Regions from separate parts of the Staphylococcus sp. FSL K6-0223 genome, predicted to be linked through region 4. Evidence: riboswitches for the same ligand, from Rfam matches in the RefSeq annotation. Region 4 holds a riboswitch; each other region holds the start of a gene.
What was found. Region 4 has a riboswitch for S-adenosylmethionine ahead of MHI13_RS01730 (aminotransferase class I/II-fold pyridoxal phosphate-dependent enzyme). Riboswitches for the same ligand answer to the same signal wherever they lie in the genome.
Positions count from the first base shown of each region.

Region 1 (3,591 bases), 360 kb from region 4:
TGACGATCATAATGATTAAAGCAATCGCCGTAAACGTTGCAATTAAAGGTTTAAATATAAACCCTACAATAACAATTGCAATTGCCGTAAGCACCATCAAAATGTAAGGAATAAGCAATGCTTTTTTAGTGGATTGACGGTTCATTCTTCCACCTCTATTCACTTTTTAAAGTCATTTTTTAATCATTCGTTTTAAGTTAATTCCTAAATCAAGTACGCCAAGTAATGATACGATATGCGTAAAGGGTGAAATCACTGTCCCCACGACCATTAATAATATAGATACCGCATCAGGTAATCGTTTGGCCTTTCCAAAGAAATGAATCAAACTCAATCCTTGGATATACATTAATAATGATAACACAACTTCGAAATTCAATACGATACTTTGGAATATACTTGGTTTCATCGCAAACATCACACATACTAGCACAATCATGTAAATCCATAATAATGTGCGATTCATCTGCCAAGCAAATAAAGGTCTAAACATAGGTGTTGCTACTTTGAATTTGCGTAAAATTGGAAATGTAATGATGATATTAATTAAAACTAAAAGAAAGACAATAATAATGATGTAACTTGGAAGTTGAACAGCCATTTGACGAAATCCTTCTTCTAAGATGATCTTATAATCCGATTCAACGCCTGAATTTACAATCGCATTGTTCATTGCGTCTTTTGCTGGTTTAATCAATATTTCGGTATTTGGAATCTTTTTGAACGCTTGTAATAACATAAATGCAATTAACGTCACAATACTTATATATATTGTTGTGATATATAAGATGCGTTCTTTAGATGTACGTTCTTTTAATAATTGGCCAATTACAAAACTTAGTAATAAAACTAGAATCATGGCACTTAATACAAAGGTATTCCCTAATAAGGTCGTGATGACTACAGTGAGTAAAGCTCCAATTCCAAATGTAGCAATTGATTTATGCCACATGATAATCCCTGGAATGGTAGCGAATAAACATAGAATCAGACCAATTATTGGCAATACATACGTAACTAAAGCAACTGCTACAAGCACGATAGTTCCTATAATCATTGCTTTAGGATGTACTTTTGAAAACACATTCGCCACTCCTATACTTTTTTGACTATAACGTCTATTTTAACCTCTATATTCAAATTAAACAAATGTGTTAACTGTTCTCTTATCTATTATTTTCGTTTGAATTTCGAAACTTTTAAAAAATGATACAAGTTAGGCGCCCAGTCATTAAAATTAAGTAAAAAACCATCATGGCCTACGTTGTCTGGAACAAAAAAGTGACGATGATATTTAAAACGTTCTCCTACTGCTCTGACTTGATCATCTGGATATAACAAATCATCTGTAAAGCCCATAGTTAGTACTTTTGTATTTAAAGATTGGAAGACCTCATCCACATCATCGCGCTGACGATCAAGATGATGACTATCTAAGACATTTAACATCGTTAAGTAACACGATAAATCGTAGGATTCTTTAAACTTATTACCTTGATAACGTTGATAATTGACTACTTCATCTGGTGTGAAACGCGCGTCATAACTTTTTGAAGAACGATAGGTTAAGAATCCAAGTTGTCTTGCAATACTAAGTCCCTCTTTACCTCCAATATGAATCGCTTCACGTGCAATTTCATTGAAAGCACGACTGTATGAAGAAGTTTTATCTGTAGCTGCTAAGATGACTGCCTTATCTACTTCGAATTGATGATTATATAATAATTCCATCACTTGCATGCCACCTAAACTGCCACCAATTAAAATATCGATTTTAGTAAATCCAAGGGCCTTTATTCCCAATTCAATTGCCTTAACTATATCTCTTAATGTGATGGTTTTAGGAAAATGAGCATCGTTTAATGGGGAGCTTGAACCAAAAGGACTTCCAATAACATTAAAAGTAAGAAACTGATAATCATAGATTGGCATATAACCACCATCAATGATTTCACGCCACCATCCAGGATGTTCATCTGTACCATAAGTTAAATGATTCCCAGTCAGAGCATGACAAACCACAACAAGCGGTTGTCCCGAATAACCTACGTGCTCATAACGTAATTTTAGATTCTCAATTGTTTCACCTGATTCTGTTGTAAAAGCACCTAAATGTAATGTATCTACTGTATAATTTGTCATGCTATGCCTCCTTAGAATAAAAAAATCGCTTCCACTCTTAATTTTAAAAGTATGAAGCGATAATACTTTAGTACTTATCATTCGAGTATCTCGTTGGTTGTAGCACCGTACAATGATTTGTCGGTTGCTGAAGCTTCATAGGGCCAATTCCCTCTACTTCTCAAAATAAGAGTATCTATATATTGATTGAATGGTTTAATTTAAATTTATTTTAATACAATTGTCTGGTTAACTTCAATGCGCAGTAAATAAATGGATTAAAAGAACCATCGTATACCTGCAATGAATATAATACCTACAATAATAGTAATGGTTAGACTACGCGTCACAACTGCGATAATGACTGTAGGAATGGTTGCTACAATGAATGGAATATTTAATTCAAAGCCCTGCATGCCTTTATGTTGAACGATAAAACTATCAATAACTAACGCAGTGAATAATGAAATCGGAATAAATGACAGCCATTTGATGACTGTTTCTGACAGTTGAATACGTGAAATCATTAAAAAAGGTACGACACGTACAATTAATGTCACTAATCCACATAAAACGATGAGTAAAAGCATATGTCCAGTTATCGTCATCGATCCATCACCACCCCAAGTGTTGCAGCACAAATTGATGTAACAAGAATAGCCACATAAGAGGGCATCAACCAACTTAAAATGAACATCATTACAATAACGAACGCAATTAATACGATATATATACTTATTTTGGAACGTGTAATCGTTTCAAATTGAGCCATAGCCAAGAAAATAAACATAGCTGTAATCGCAAAGTCTAACCCTAACATTTCAGGATGAGAGATGTATTTCCCAAAGATTGCCCCTAACACACAAGCCATTGCCCAAAATGAATAAGCAGTAATATTTAATCCATGTAACCATCGGTCATTAATTGTTTCCCCTTTTAAGTGTGGCGTTATAGCAACCCCAAAGGTCTCGTCAGTAAGAAGAGAAGACAAAGCTAAACGATTCCATATACCATAATCTTTATAATTAGGTGATAATGTCATAGACAATAAAAAGAAGCGGGAATTCACAATTAACGTTGTTAACACGATGGCTGATATAGGTGTACCAGTAATAACTAAAGCACAAATAATAAATTGTGCTGCGCCTGCATAAACCAATAAACATAACAGAAGAATTTCTAGAACACTAAAATCCTGAGAAGCTGCCACGATGCCAAATGATAGTCCTATACCGATGTATCCTAGTAGTGTTGGAATACATTCTTTGACTCCTTGTTGAAATGTTACATGTGACGTCATGTTAGCTCCCCCTTTATATATGTATTTTCAAATTGACTATATATTTTAATTAAATTCAGTCTAATATAATCTAATAGACGCTTCAATATCTTTAGACGTCCGTTTGAGTGAGGTTAGAGAGAAGGGCGTTTAGAAATATTGATACTTCAATGTTTTAAAAATATCAGAAA
Region 1 is NZ_JBBOYX010000001.1:11,942-15,532, reverse strand. Features, by position in the region: gene MHI13_RS00065 (DHH family phosphoesterase) at 1-145, opposite strand, end outside; gene MHI13_RS00060 (YybS family protein) at 173-1,084, opposite strand; gene metX (homoserine O-acetyltransferase MetX) at 1,174-2,142, opposite strand; SAM riboswitch class I at 2,214-2,314, opposite strand; gene MHI13_RS00050 (AzlD domain-containing protein) at 2,400-2,729, opposite strand; gene MHI13_RS00045 (AzlC family ABC transporter permease) at 2,726-3,421, opposite strand.
Region 1: it holds a riboswitch for S-adenosylmethionine, as region 4 does, so the genes downstream of both, metX (homoserine O-acetyltransferase MetX) here and MHI13_RS01730 (aminotransferase class I/II-fold pyridoxal phosphate-dependent enzyme) in region 4, are expected to answer to the same signal.

Region 2 (3,591 bases), on a different contig from region 4:
ATCCACTTGTTAAGATGGCATCATGCATCGCATCTTTAAATGGCTTAATTAATACGGCTGCTTTTGGAATTTTTTCGAATGTTTGTAATAACATGAATCCAATCAATGTTATTAAACTTAATGAAGCCGTTGAAACATAAAGAATTCTTTCTTTTGAAGTTCTTTCCTTAAGTAATTGACCGATGATAAAACTTAAAATTAAGATAAGTACCATCATACTTAAGACAAATGTATTACCTAATAACGTTGTTAGAATCACTGTTACTAAAGCGCTAATTCCAAATGATTGTACAGAGCGGTTCCATAGCACGATGCCAGGAATCGTTGCAAATAAACATAAAATTAAGCCGAGAATAGGTAATACATGTGTTACTAAAGCGACTATCAGTAATGAAATAGTTGCAATAATAGTTGCTTTAGGTTGTATTTTTGAAAACACACACGCCACTCCCATACTTTTTGACTATAACTTCTATTTTAACCTCTTTGCCCAAAATTAACAATTATAGGTGCTTCATTTGATGAGTATCAAATGTTAGCACCTATTATGCAATCGCATTAGCGATTGTAATCCTCTAAAACAATAATGACTTCGTCATTAATTAGTAGCACTTATGCAATCGTGATTAACGATTGTAATCCTTTAAAAGTTTGGAGTATCAAATGTTAGCACCTATTATGCAATCGCATCAGCGATTGTAATCCTTTAAAACACCAGTGACTTCGTCATTAATTAGTAGCATTTATGCTAAAGACATACTTACTTTGCTTAGCCAAAGTTTAGTATGTCTAAAATAGCTGTGTTTATTTCCTTTTAAATTGTTTTAAGTTCAAGAAATGGTAGAGGTTTGGAGCCCAATCGTTAAAGTTTAGAAGGAAGCCGTCATGTCCTACATTATCTGGCACAAAGAAATGGCGATGATATTTAAATCTCTCTCCGACTGCTCTTACTTGATCATCTGGATAAAGTAAATCATCTATAAACCCCATCGTTAGAACCTTTGTATCTAAAGATTGATAGACTTCATCAACATCATCTCGTCCTCTATCAATATTGTGACTATCTAAGACGTCGAGCAGTGTTAAATAACATTGTAAGTCAAAGTTTTTCTTAAATTTATTACCTTGATACTGTTGATATGTTACAACTTCATCTGGCGTAAAACGTTGGTCATAACTTTTAGAGGAACGGTATGTTAAGAAGCCTAGTTGTCGAGCGATACTTAAGCCTTCCTTCCCACCAAGATGAATTGCTTGTCGGGCGATCTCGTTGAAAGCACGACTGTACGATGACGTTTTACCAGTTGCTGCGAGAATAATGGCTTTGTCGATTTGAAATTGATTATTATACAGCAATTCCATTGCTTGCATACCACCTAGACTTGCTCCAATTAGGATGTTTACCTTCTTGAAGCCAAGTGCTTTGATTCCTTTTTCAATCGCCTTAACAATATCTCTTAATGTAAGATGTTGTGGAAAATTAGGGTCATTAAGTTTTGAACTTGAACCAAAGGGACTACCAATAACGTTGAAAGTTAGAAATTGATAATCATGACGTGGAATATAACCACCATCTATAATTTCACGCCACCATCCATGTTTCTCGTCTGTTCCATAAGTTAAGTGATTACCTGTTAATGCGTGACAAACAACAACTAATGGTTGACCTTTATATCCAACGTGTTCATAGCGTAATTTTAAATTATTAATGGTTTCTCCTGATTCAGTTGTAAATGTCCCTAATTCTAACGTATCTACTCTGTAATTCGTCATCGTTAACGCTACCTCCTCTTACAAAAAAGCTTCCTACTCAAATGAAAAAGTAGGAAGCTGGTCAGTACTTATCATTCGAGATTCTCGTTGGTTGTAGCACCGTGCTATCATTAGTCGGTTGCTGAAGCATCGTCGGGCCAATTCCCTCAGCTTCTCGAAATAAGATTTGATGAATTAATTTGTATATTGATGTTGAATAAGTTTCAATCTTAAATAGTCTGAATTTTCTAATTAATATAATTTTAACTAAAATGGTTTATGACTTCAATACTTTGCTGTCATTTTCAGGAGTTAAAAAATTAAACGTAAACAAGCGATAGTAATAATACCTCCAATTATTGTGATAGTAAGGCTACGTGTGAAAATGGCAAGGAGTACTGTTGGTATAGTCGCAATAATATATGACAAATTGAGCGTATATCCAAAGGCGTTATCGTGTTGTTGTATGACGCCATCAATGACAAGTGCGGTAAATAATGTGATAGGAATAAATGAAAGCCATTTAACGACAATTTCAGGTAAATGAACTCTAGATATCATCATAAAGGGAATAATTCGAATGAGTAACGTTACAATTCCACATAAAATAATAAGTATCAGTGTGTGTAAATCTGTTGTCATTTATCCATCACCACCCCTAAGGCTGCAGCGAATGTTGCGGCTATTAATATTGCTACATATGAAGGCATCACTAAACTTAAAAGAAGCATCATTGTGATTACACAGATAATTAAAATTATATATATACGAAATCTTGATTTCTTCACTGACTCAAATTGAGATATACCTAAGAAAATGAACATTGCAGTAATCGCATAGTCTAATCCAAGTGCATTAGGATTAGAAATATATTTGCCGAAAAGGGCGCCGGCCACACACGAAATAGTCCAAAAAAGATATGCTGTGATATTAAGACCATGAAGCCAACGATCATTAATCTTTTCACCTTTAATATATGGCGTAATAGCAACTCCGAAGGTTTCATCGGTTAATAATGTACCGAGACCTACCCTATTCCATAATCCATATTGTTTATAATTAGGCGCCAAAGTCATACTTAATAGAAACATACGTGAGTTAACGATAAGTGTGGTTAGAACGATAGCAGATATTGGAGTACCTGTAATCGCTAAAGCGCAAACAATAAATTGTGCGGCACCGGCGTAAATAATGAGACATAATAAAATAATTTCTAAGATACTAAAGTTTTGAGAGGCTGCTACGATACCAAATGATAAACCTACTCCTGCATATCCAAATAAAGTAGGAATACATTCTTTTACCCCTTGCTTAAATGAAAGATGGGTCATTTGATCAGCCTCCATTCCACTTTCTAAAATAGTAAAATAAGTCTATTATATTTGGAAAAGTTGTTCAATATTTTTAGACTTCGGTTTGTGTGACGTAAGACAAACCTCATAGTCAAATCGTTGTAAATACAACGATTATAAAATTTCAGAATTTTGTTTCTTCTTTTAGACATCCCTCTCATTTTTGAAGATTTGAAGTTGAATTATTTCTCTTCCCCTACCCTGTTCAACAAAAAAAACTGTCGACAAAATCGTTAAGATCATGTCGACAGTTCAAATAATTAATTGAGTCATTCATCGTTGTATTGTAGTAATTATTCAGCCTATTTTTAAGTTATTATTTTGTAGGTTTAGAAATTTTAGTTTTTCCACCCATGAATGGAACTAATGCTTCAGGAATTGTGATTGTACCGTCTTCATTTTGATAATTTTCAACGATAGCTGCAAATGTACGACCTACGGCTAAACCACTACCATTTAATGTATGAGCTAATTCTGGTTTAGCTGA
Region 2 is NZ_JBBOYX010000004.1:267,087-270,677, forward strand. Features, by position in the region: gene MHI13_RS22035 (YybS family protein) at 1-454, opposite strand, end outside; gene metX (homoserine O-acetyltransferase MetX) at 805-1,773, opposite strand; SAM riboswitch class I at 1,839-1,939, opposite strand; gene MHI13_RS22045 (AzlD domain-containing protein) at 2,065-2,394, opposite strand; gene MHI13_RS22050 (AzlC family ABC transporter permease) at 2,391-3,083, opposite strand; gene serS (serine--tRNA ligase) at 3,421-3,591, opposite strand, start outside.
Region 2: it holds a riboswitch for S-adenosylmethionine, as region 4 does, so the genes downstream of both, metX (homoserine O-acetyltransferase MetX) here and MHI13_RS01730 (aminotransferase class I/II-fold pyridoxal phosphate-dependent enzyme) in region 4, are expected to answer to the same signal.

Region 3 (3,591 bases), on a different contig from region 4:
AATATCGTGAACTTAATTTGAAAGATAAACTTAAAGACATGTCAGATGATGAAAAATTAGATTTATTAGCATCTGATGGAATGTTGGTAAAACGTCCATTAGCTATCTCTGGAGAAAAAATCACTTTAGGATTTAAAGAAGATCAGTATAAAGATACTTGGTTATAGTATTTAAATATTTATTTTAAAAGTGAACATTAAAAACTGAAATGATGCGAATATGTTATTTTACATAAATAAACACGAATTTTATCATATTAAATCTTTTAGATATTAGTTGATTGAACAATATCAGTGTGGCATCATTAAAATGTAATTAATAATTAGGAGGGGATTCTCGTGGCAGTACCGAGCGAATTTAAATATTCTAAAGAACATGAATGGGTTAAAGTAGAAGATAATGTAGCTACTATTGGTATCACAGAATATGCTCAAAATGAATTAGGTGATATCGTATTTGTTGAATTACCTGAAACAGATGAAGATTTAAATGAAGGCGATACTTTTGGTAGTGTTGAATCAGTTAAAACTGTATCAGAATTATATGCGCCTATCTCAGGTAAAATCGTCGAAGTTAACGACGAATTAGAAGATAGTCCTGAATTTGTTAACGAATCACCATATGAAAAAGCATGGATGGTAAAAGTAGAGATTAGTGATCAAAGTCAATTAGATCAATTATTATCAGCAGAGCAATATTCTGAGATGATTGGTGAATAGTATGTTTAAACTCCTCGATTAATATAATCAAGGAGTTTTTTTAGATTATCTTAGAAACACTTAGCACTAAAATTCTAAGTGGAAAAGAGGAACGCCTGAGCTAAAGCTCATGCATAAGAAACACTAAGCACTAAAGTGCTAAGTGTTTCTAAAAATGTTTAGTTTTTGAGGATTCTGTGAATGATGTAAGTGACAGTTAACTATCGACTCTTAGAAGGTGGATTGACATGACTATTGTGAATAAAGTTATCATTGTTGAAGGTAAGTCGGATAAAAAACGCGTGCAACAAGTTATTGCAGAACCAGTAAGTATTATTTGTACCCATGGGACCATGAGTATAGATAAAATCGATGATATGATAGAATCACTTTATGGCAAACAAGTTTATGTTCTTGCAGATTCTGATGATGAAGGAGAAAAAATTAGAAAATGGTTTAAGCGATATTTAAGCGAAAGTGAACATATATATGTTGATAAAACATATTGTGAAGTAGCTAAATGTCCTAAAAACTATTTAGCTAATGTTTTAAATAGATACGGATTCGCAGTGCGAAAAGAGAAGAATCTAATGCCTAATTTAAACACTGAAAGGTTAGTTTTAGTTAATGAGTAGTACAATCGATCTCGAAGATATAACAGAAAACTATAATGAAGATAAACATCTTATATTTGGATATACACCTATGTGTGGGACATGTAAAGTCTCAGAAAGAATGTTAGATATTGCTAATGATATATTACAGCTGCCTATTAAGAAGGTAGATTTAAATTTTCATCCGGATTTTAGTAAAGAAAAAGAAATAATGTCAGTTCCTGTTCTATTGGTAATGAATAAGGACAAAGAAGAAAATAGAATCTATGCATTTCAATCAGTTCCTTATTTGTTAGAAAATTTAAAATAATTATTGACGAAACTCTAGTACGATGGTAGGATTAATACAAATTAAATGATGCGACAACTCTTATCGAGAGAGGTGGAGGGATGTGCCCTATGAAGCCCGGCAACCGTCTGATATAGAAATGGTGCCAATTCACATAAAGTTCAACTTTAGAAGATGAGAGAAAGAAGATTTTTAGAATGCTTTCTCAACTCTCTATAAGTTGAGAAAGCATTTTTTAATTTATATATGCAATTTAAGGAGGCTATTAACGTGATTGAGTTAAATCAAATAGTTAAACGATATCATACTAAGAACAAAGATGTTCTTGCAGTTGATCACGTTGATTTAAATATTGAATCAGGCTCAATTTTTGGCGTTATTGGTTTCTCTGGTGCTGGTAAAAGTACACTAATTAAAATGTTCAACAACTTGGAATCTCCAACTTCAGGAGATGTAATAATTGACGGGGACAATATTAGTAAATTATCTAAATCAGAGCTACGAAAAAAACGACAAAAAGTAAGTATGATTTTCCAACATTTCAACTTATTATGGTCAAGAACCGTTTTAAAAAATATCACATTTCCGCTTGAAATCGCAGGAGTCCCAAGTGGTAAAGCGAAGCAAAAAGCACTCGAATTAGTAGAATTGGTAGGTTTGAAAGGACGAGAAAGTGCTTATCCATCAGAGTTATCTGGGGGACAAAAACAAAGAGTAGGTATTGCTAGAGCATTAGCAAATGATCCTGATGTTTTACTTTGTGATGAAGCTACGAGTGCTTTAGACCCTCAAACAACTGACGAAATTTTGGACCTATTACTTAAAGTAAGAGAACAGCAAAATCTTACTATCGTTTTAATTACTCATGAAATGCACGTAATTAGACGTATATGTGATGAAGTTGCTGTAATGGAAAGCGGTAAAGTAATAGAGCAAGGTAAAGTAAGTGAAGTGTTTGAGAATCCTCAACACGCGGTTACAAAACGCTTTGTTAAAGACGATTTAAATGATGATTTTGAAGATTCTTTAGATGAATTAGAACCATTAGCGAGTGATTCTTACATAGTGAGATTGAACTTTACTGGTGATAATGCAACTGAACCTATTGTTTCGTATATCACGAAAACACATAATATTGACGTTAATATTCTAGAAGCTGACATCAAGAATACTAGAAATGGGTCTATAGGATTCTTAGTGATTCATATTCCACACATTAATAATGATAGCTTTGAACATTTTAAAAATGATCTTCATGAGCAACATGTGAATGTGGAGGTGTTGAGACATGGGTAAGTCTTATGGCGAAATTTTTCATGAAATGTTTACAATGCCTAATGTTCAATGGCCAGATGTATGGCAAGCTATTTTAGAAACGCTGTATATGACAATTGTTTCTACTATTTTCGCCTTTATATTTGGTTTGATTTTAGGTGTGTTACTTTTCCTATCTGCGAAGAGTCATTCACCAGCAGCTCGAATATTCTATACAATTGTCTCATTTATAGTGAACTTATTTAGAGCCATTCCGTTCATTATTTTAATTTTATTACTCATACCATTTACGAGTGTCATCTTAGGTACTATTAGTGGACCGACAGGAGCATTACCTGCACTTATAATTGGTGCAGCTCCATTCTATGCTCGTTTAGTAGAAATTGCATTTAAAGAAATTGATAAAGGTGTAATTGAAGCGGCTTGGTCAATGGGAGCTAACACATGGACTGTTGTACGCAAAGTACTACTTCCTGAAGCGATGCCAGCTTTAGTCTCAGGTATTACTGTAACCGCTATTGCTTTAGTTGGTTCAACTGCCATAGCAGGTGTAATCGGGGCAGGTGGTTTAGGTAACTTAGCATACTTAACAGGATTTACTAGGAATCAAAATGATGTCATATTAGTTTCAACTGTATTCATTTTAATTATTGTATTTATAATTCAATTCCTTGGGGATTGGCTTACAAATAAAATTGATAAACGCTAAAGAAAA
Region 3 is NZ_JBBOYX010000002.1:915,965-919,555, reverse strand. Features, by position in the region: gene MHI13_RS15320 (arsenate reductase family protein) at 1-167, shown strand, start outside; gene gcvH (glycine cleavage system protein GcvH) at 339-719, shown strand; gene MHI13_RS15310 (toprim domain-containing protein) at 947-1,333, shown strand; gene MHI13_RS15305 (thioredoxin family protein) at 1,326-1,622, shown strand; SAM riboswitch class I at 1,680-1,782, shown strand; gene MHI13_RS15300 (methionine ABC transporter ATP-binding protein) at 1,872-2,897, shown strand; gene MHI13_RS15295 (methionine ABC transporter permease) at 2,890-3,585, shown strand.
Region 3: it holds a riboswitch for S-adenosylmethionine, as region 4 does, so the genes downstream of both, MHI13_RS15300 (methionine ABC transporter ATP-binding protein) here and MHI13_RS01730 (aminotransferase class I/II-fold pyridoxal phosphate-dependent enzyme) in region 4, are expected to answer to the same signal.

Region 4 (3,591 bases):
AATTTAAATAGCCAATTACACTTTAAAAATATTACAGTAATGTAACAAAACATTAATTTGTAATATTACTAATGATGTTAAAGTATTGTAATTTTTGTAAGAAAGTATTGTAAAACGTTAATTTATAATAAAAATAAACTCCATATTGATAGATTTTATATATTACAGGAAGTATTTAATATATTTCAATATTACAAAATGATGGATTAATTGTAATTTTTTGTAAAAAAAGCGTAATACTATTCTACGAATTTTGTGTTATAGTAGCTATTGTCAAAAGTTAAACAACAAATCAAAACAGAAATTAATCTTAAATAAAGAACGAAACATAACGAAAATATATATTTCAATTTTGGAGGAATTATTTATTATGAAAAAGACAGTAATCGCTTCGTCATTAGCAGTAACTTTAGGTTTAACAGGATATGCTTTAACAAACGATCACAGTGCACATGCATCAGAACAAACAACTAACTATTCTCATTTAGCTGACTTAGCTCAAAATAACCCATCTGAATTAAATGCTCACCCAGTACAAGCTGGTGCATATAACATTTCATTCGTAAAAGACGGTTTCAAATATAACTTTACTTCAAATGGTAACACTTGGTCTTGGAACTATACTTACACTGGTGGTGCTGACACAGCTCAATCAACTACTGACTACACTGAGTCTTATAATCAAGCTTCAACTCAATCAGTAAGTTCAAATAATCAAGCTAGCACTTCAAATGTAAAAGCTGTTTCAGCTCCAGTACAAAGAACGTCTAGCTACAATAACTACAGTGCTCGTACAACTTCATACTCAGCACCAAAAACAACTTCATACTCAACTGCTTCAACTGGTGGATCAGTTAAAGCTCAATTCTTAGCTAACGGTGGTACTGAAGCTGCTTGGAATGCTATCGTAATGCCTGAATCAGGTGGTAATCCAAATGCTGTTAACCCAATTGGTTACAGAGGTTTAGGTCAAACTAAAGAAGCATGGGGTACTGGTTCAGTAGCTACACAAACTCAAGGTATGGCTAACTATGCTAAATCACGTTATGGTTCATGGGACGCAGCAATTGCTTTCCGCCAAGGTCACGGTTGGTGGTAAGATTTAAGTAGATAACTGGATAGGACATCGAGTTATCAAAAAAGGAGGACGACAATGTCGTTCTCCTTTTTTATTTTTTAATATAATATTTTTAATTTCTTGCTTAATACATATAAAGATAGATAAAATGGATTATTCATGTTCTGCATTTTTAATTTATGCAGGAGTAAACAGAGATTTGAAAGATAAAGTTCATTTGCATAATGTGATTTTTGCTGAAAATTTTAGAGGGAATATTGACGATATCTTTGAAGGAAGATTGCCGAAAGACCCTTCTATATATCTTTATTTCCCCTCCGTTGAAGATGAGGAATTGGCTCCTGAAGGAAAAACAAGTATGTACATTTTAATGCCAGTACCTGAGCTTAAAACAGGTCAAATCGATTGGAACAATCCAGCCATAATTGAACAGGTTAAAAATGAAATTTACAAAAAAACAGAAACAATTGAATCACTTAAAGGATTACGTAACGATATCGTATCCGAAACTATTTTTACACCCTTAGATTTTGAAACACATTATAATGCTAAATTCGGTACAGCCTTTGGATTAATGCCTACTTTAGCACAAAGTAATTATTACCGTCCGCCTAACGTGTCCCGTGATTATAAAGATTTATATTTTGCAGGCGCAAGTACACATCCAGGCGCAGGCGTACCCATTGTATTAACAAGTGCTAAAATAACAGCAGAGGCTATGTTAGAAGATATAAAAAATATGAAATAGAATAAATAAATCTGAAAATTGACAATTATCAGTGTAATGTTAAAATAAGACTTAATACGTAAGAACTTATCGAGAGAAGTGAAGGGATTTGGCCCAATGAAACTTCAGCAACAGGCTTCATAAATATAAAGTACTGTGCTAACTCCAAGAGGATAATAAATAACCTCAAAGATAAGTGACATATATCTCATGAAGCTATATGCCACACAAAAGTGGTATATAGCTTTTTATTTAAGGAGGAATAACATGGTTATTTCAAAAAGATTAGCAGCCATTCCTGATAGCTATTTTGGAAAAACGATGGGACGTAAAGTAGAACATGGCCCTTTACCACTTATTAATATGGCAGTAGGCATTCCCGATGGTGAAACACCAGAAGGTATTATTGAGCATTTTTCTGAAGCGATTCGGATTCCTGAAAATCAAAAATATGGTGCCTTTCATGGTAAAGAATCATTTAAAGAGGCCATTGTTAATTTTTATCAACGTCAGTACAATGTGACATTAGATAAAGAAGATGAAGTATGTATTTTATATGGTACAAAAAATGGACTAGTAGCTTTACCTACATGTGTTGTTAATCCTGGAGAAAATGTGCTACTTCCGGATCCTGGATATACAGATTATTTAGCAGGAGTGATGCTCGCAGATGCCAATCCGGTTCCATTAAATTTAGATCCTCCAGATTATTTGCCAAATTGGGATAATGTAGATAAGAGAGTACTAGACAACACAACGCTTGTTTATTTAACATATCCCAATAATCCAACAGGATCAACGGCTACAAAAGAAGTATTTGATGAAGCAATTGAACGATTCAAAGGTACAAATACAAAAATTGTGCACGACTTTGCTTATAGTGCTTTTGGCTTTGATGCTAAAAATCCAAGCATACTTGCTTCAGAACACGGTAAAGATGTCGCTATTGAAATTTTCTCACTTTCAAAAGGATATAATATGTCAGGTTTCCGAGTGGGTTTTGCAGTAGGAAATAAAGACATGATTCAAGCATTAAAGAAATATCAAACGCATACAAATGCTGGAATGTTTGGTGCGTTACAAGATGCAGCGACGTATGCACTTAATCATTATGATGAATTTTTAGAAGAACAGAATGAAACATTTAAACGGCGTCGAGATAAGTTTGAAGCAAAATTAAGTGAAGCCCATCTACCATTTGTGCATTCTAAAGGCGGTATCTATTCATGGTTACGTACACCTCCAGGTTATGATAGTGAAACCTTTGAACAATATTTATTAAAAGAGAAATCTATTTTAGTTGCTCCAGGTATACCATTTGGTGAAAATGGAAAACATTACGTGCGTATCTCACTTGCATTAGATGATAAATGGTTAGAAGAAGCAGCTAGTAGGTTAATTGACCTAGCTGATATGTATAAAGCAAAGCATAGTTAAAAAATTATGAAGGAAGAGGATCAATATATGACCAAAATTAAAATTATGAGTGTAAGAGATGAAGATATACCATATATTAACGAGTGGGCGAAACAAAACAATGTTGATGTTGATTTAACCAAAGAAATGTTAACAGAGACAACAGTTGATACTGTAAAAGGATTTGATGGTCTATCGTTATCTCAACAACATCCAATTACAGAAGAGATTTTTGCGAAATTGAAACAATATGGAATTAAGCAAATTGCACAACGTAGTGCAGGATTTGATACGTATGACTTAGATTTAGCTACTAAGTACGACATCATTATCTCAAATGTACCCTCGTATTCTCCAAGTTCAATTGCTG
Region 4 is NZ_JBBOYX010000001.1:367,611-371,201, forward strand. Features, by position in the region: gene MHI13_RS01720 (hypothetical protein) at 371-1,099, shown strand; partial or broken gene MHI13_RS01725 (phytoene desaturase family protein) at 1,215-1,826, shown strand; SAM riboswitch class I at 1,890-2,004, shown strand; gene MHI13_RS01730 (aminotransferase class I/II-fold pyridoxal phosphate-dependent enzyme) at 2,073-3,242, shown strand; gene MHI13_RS01735 (D-lactate dehydrogenase) at 3,270-3,591, shown strand, end outside.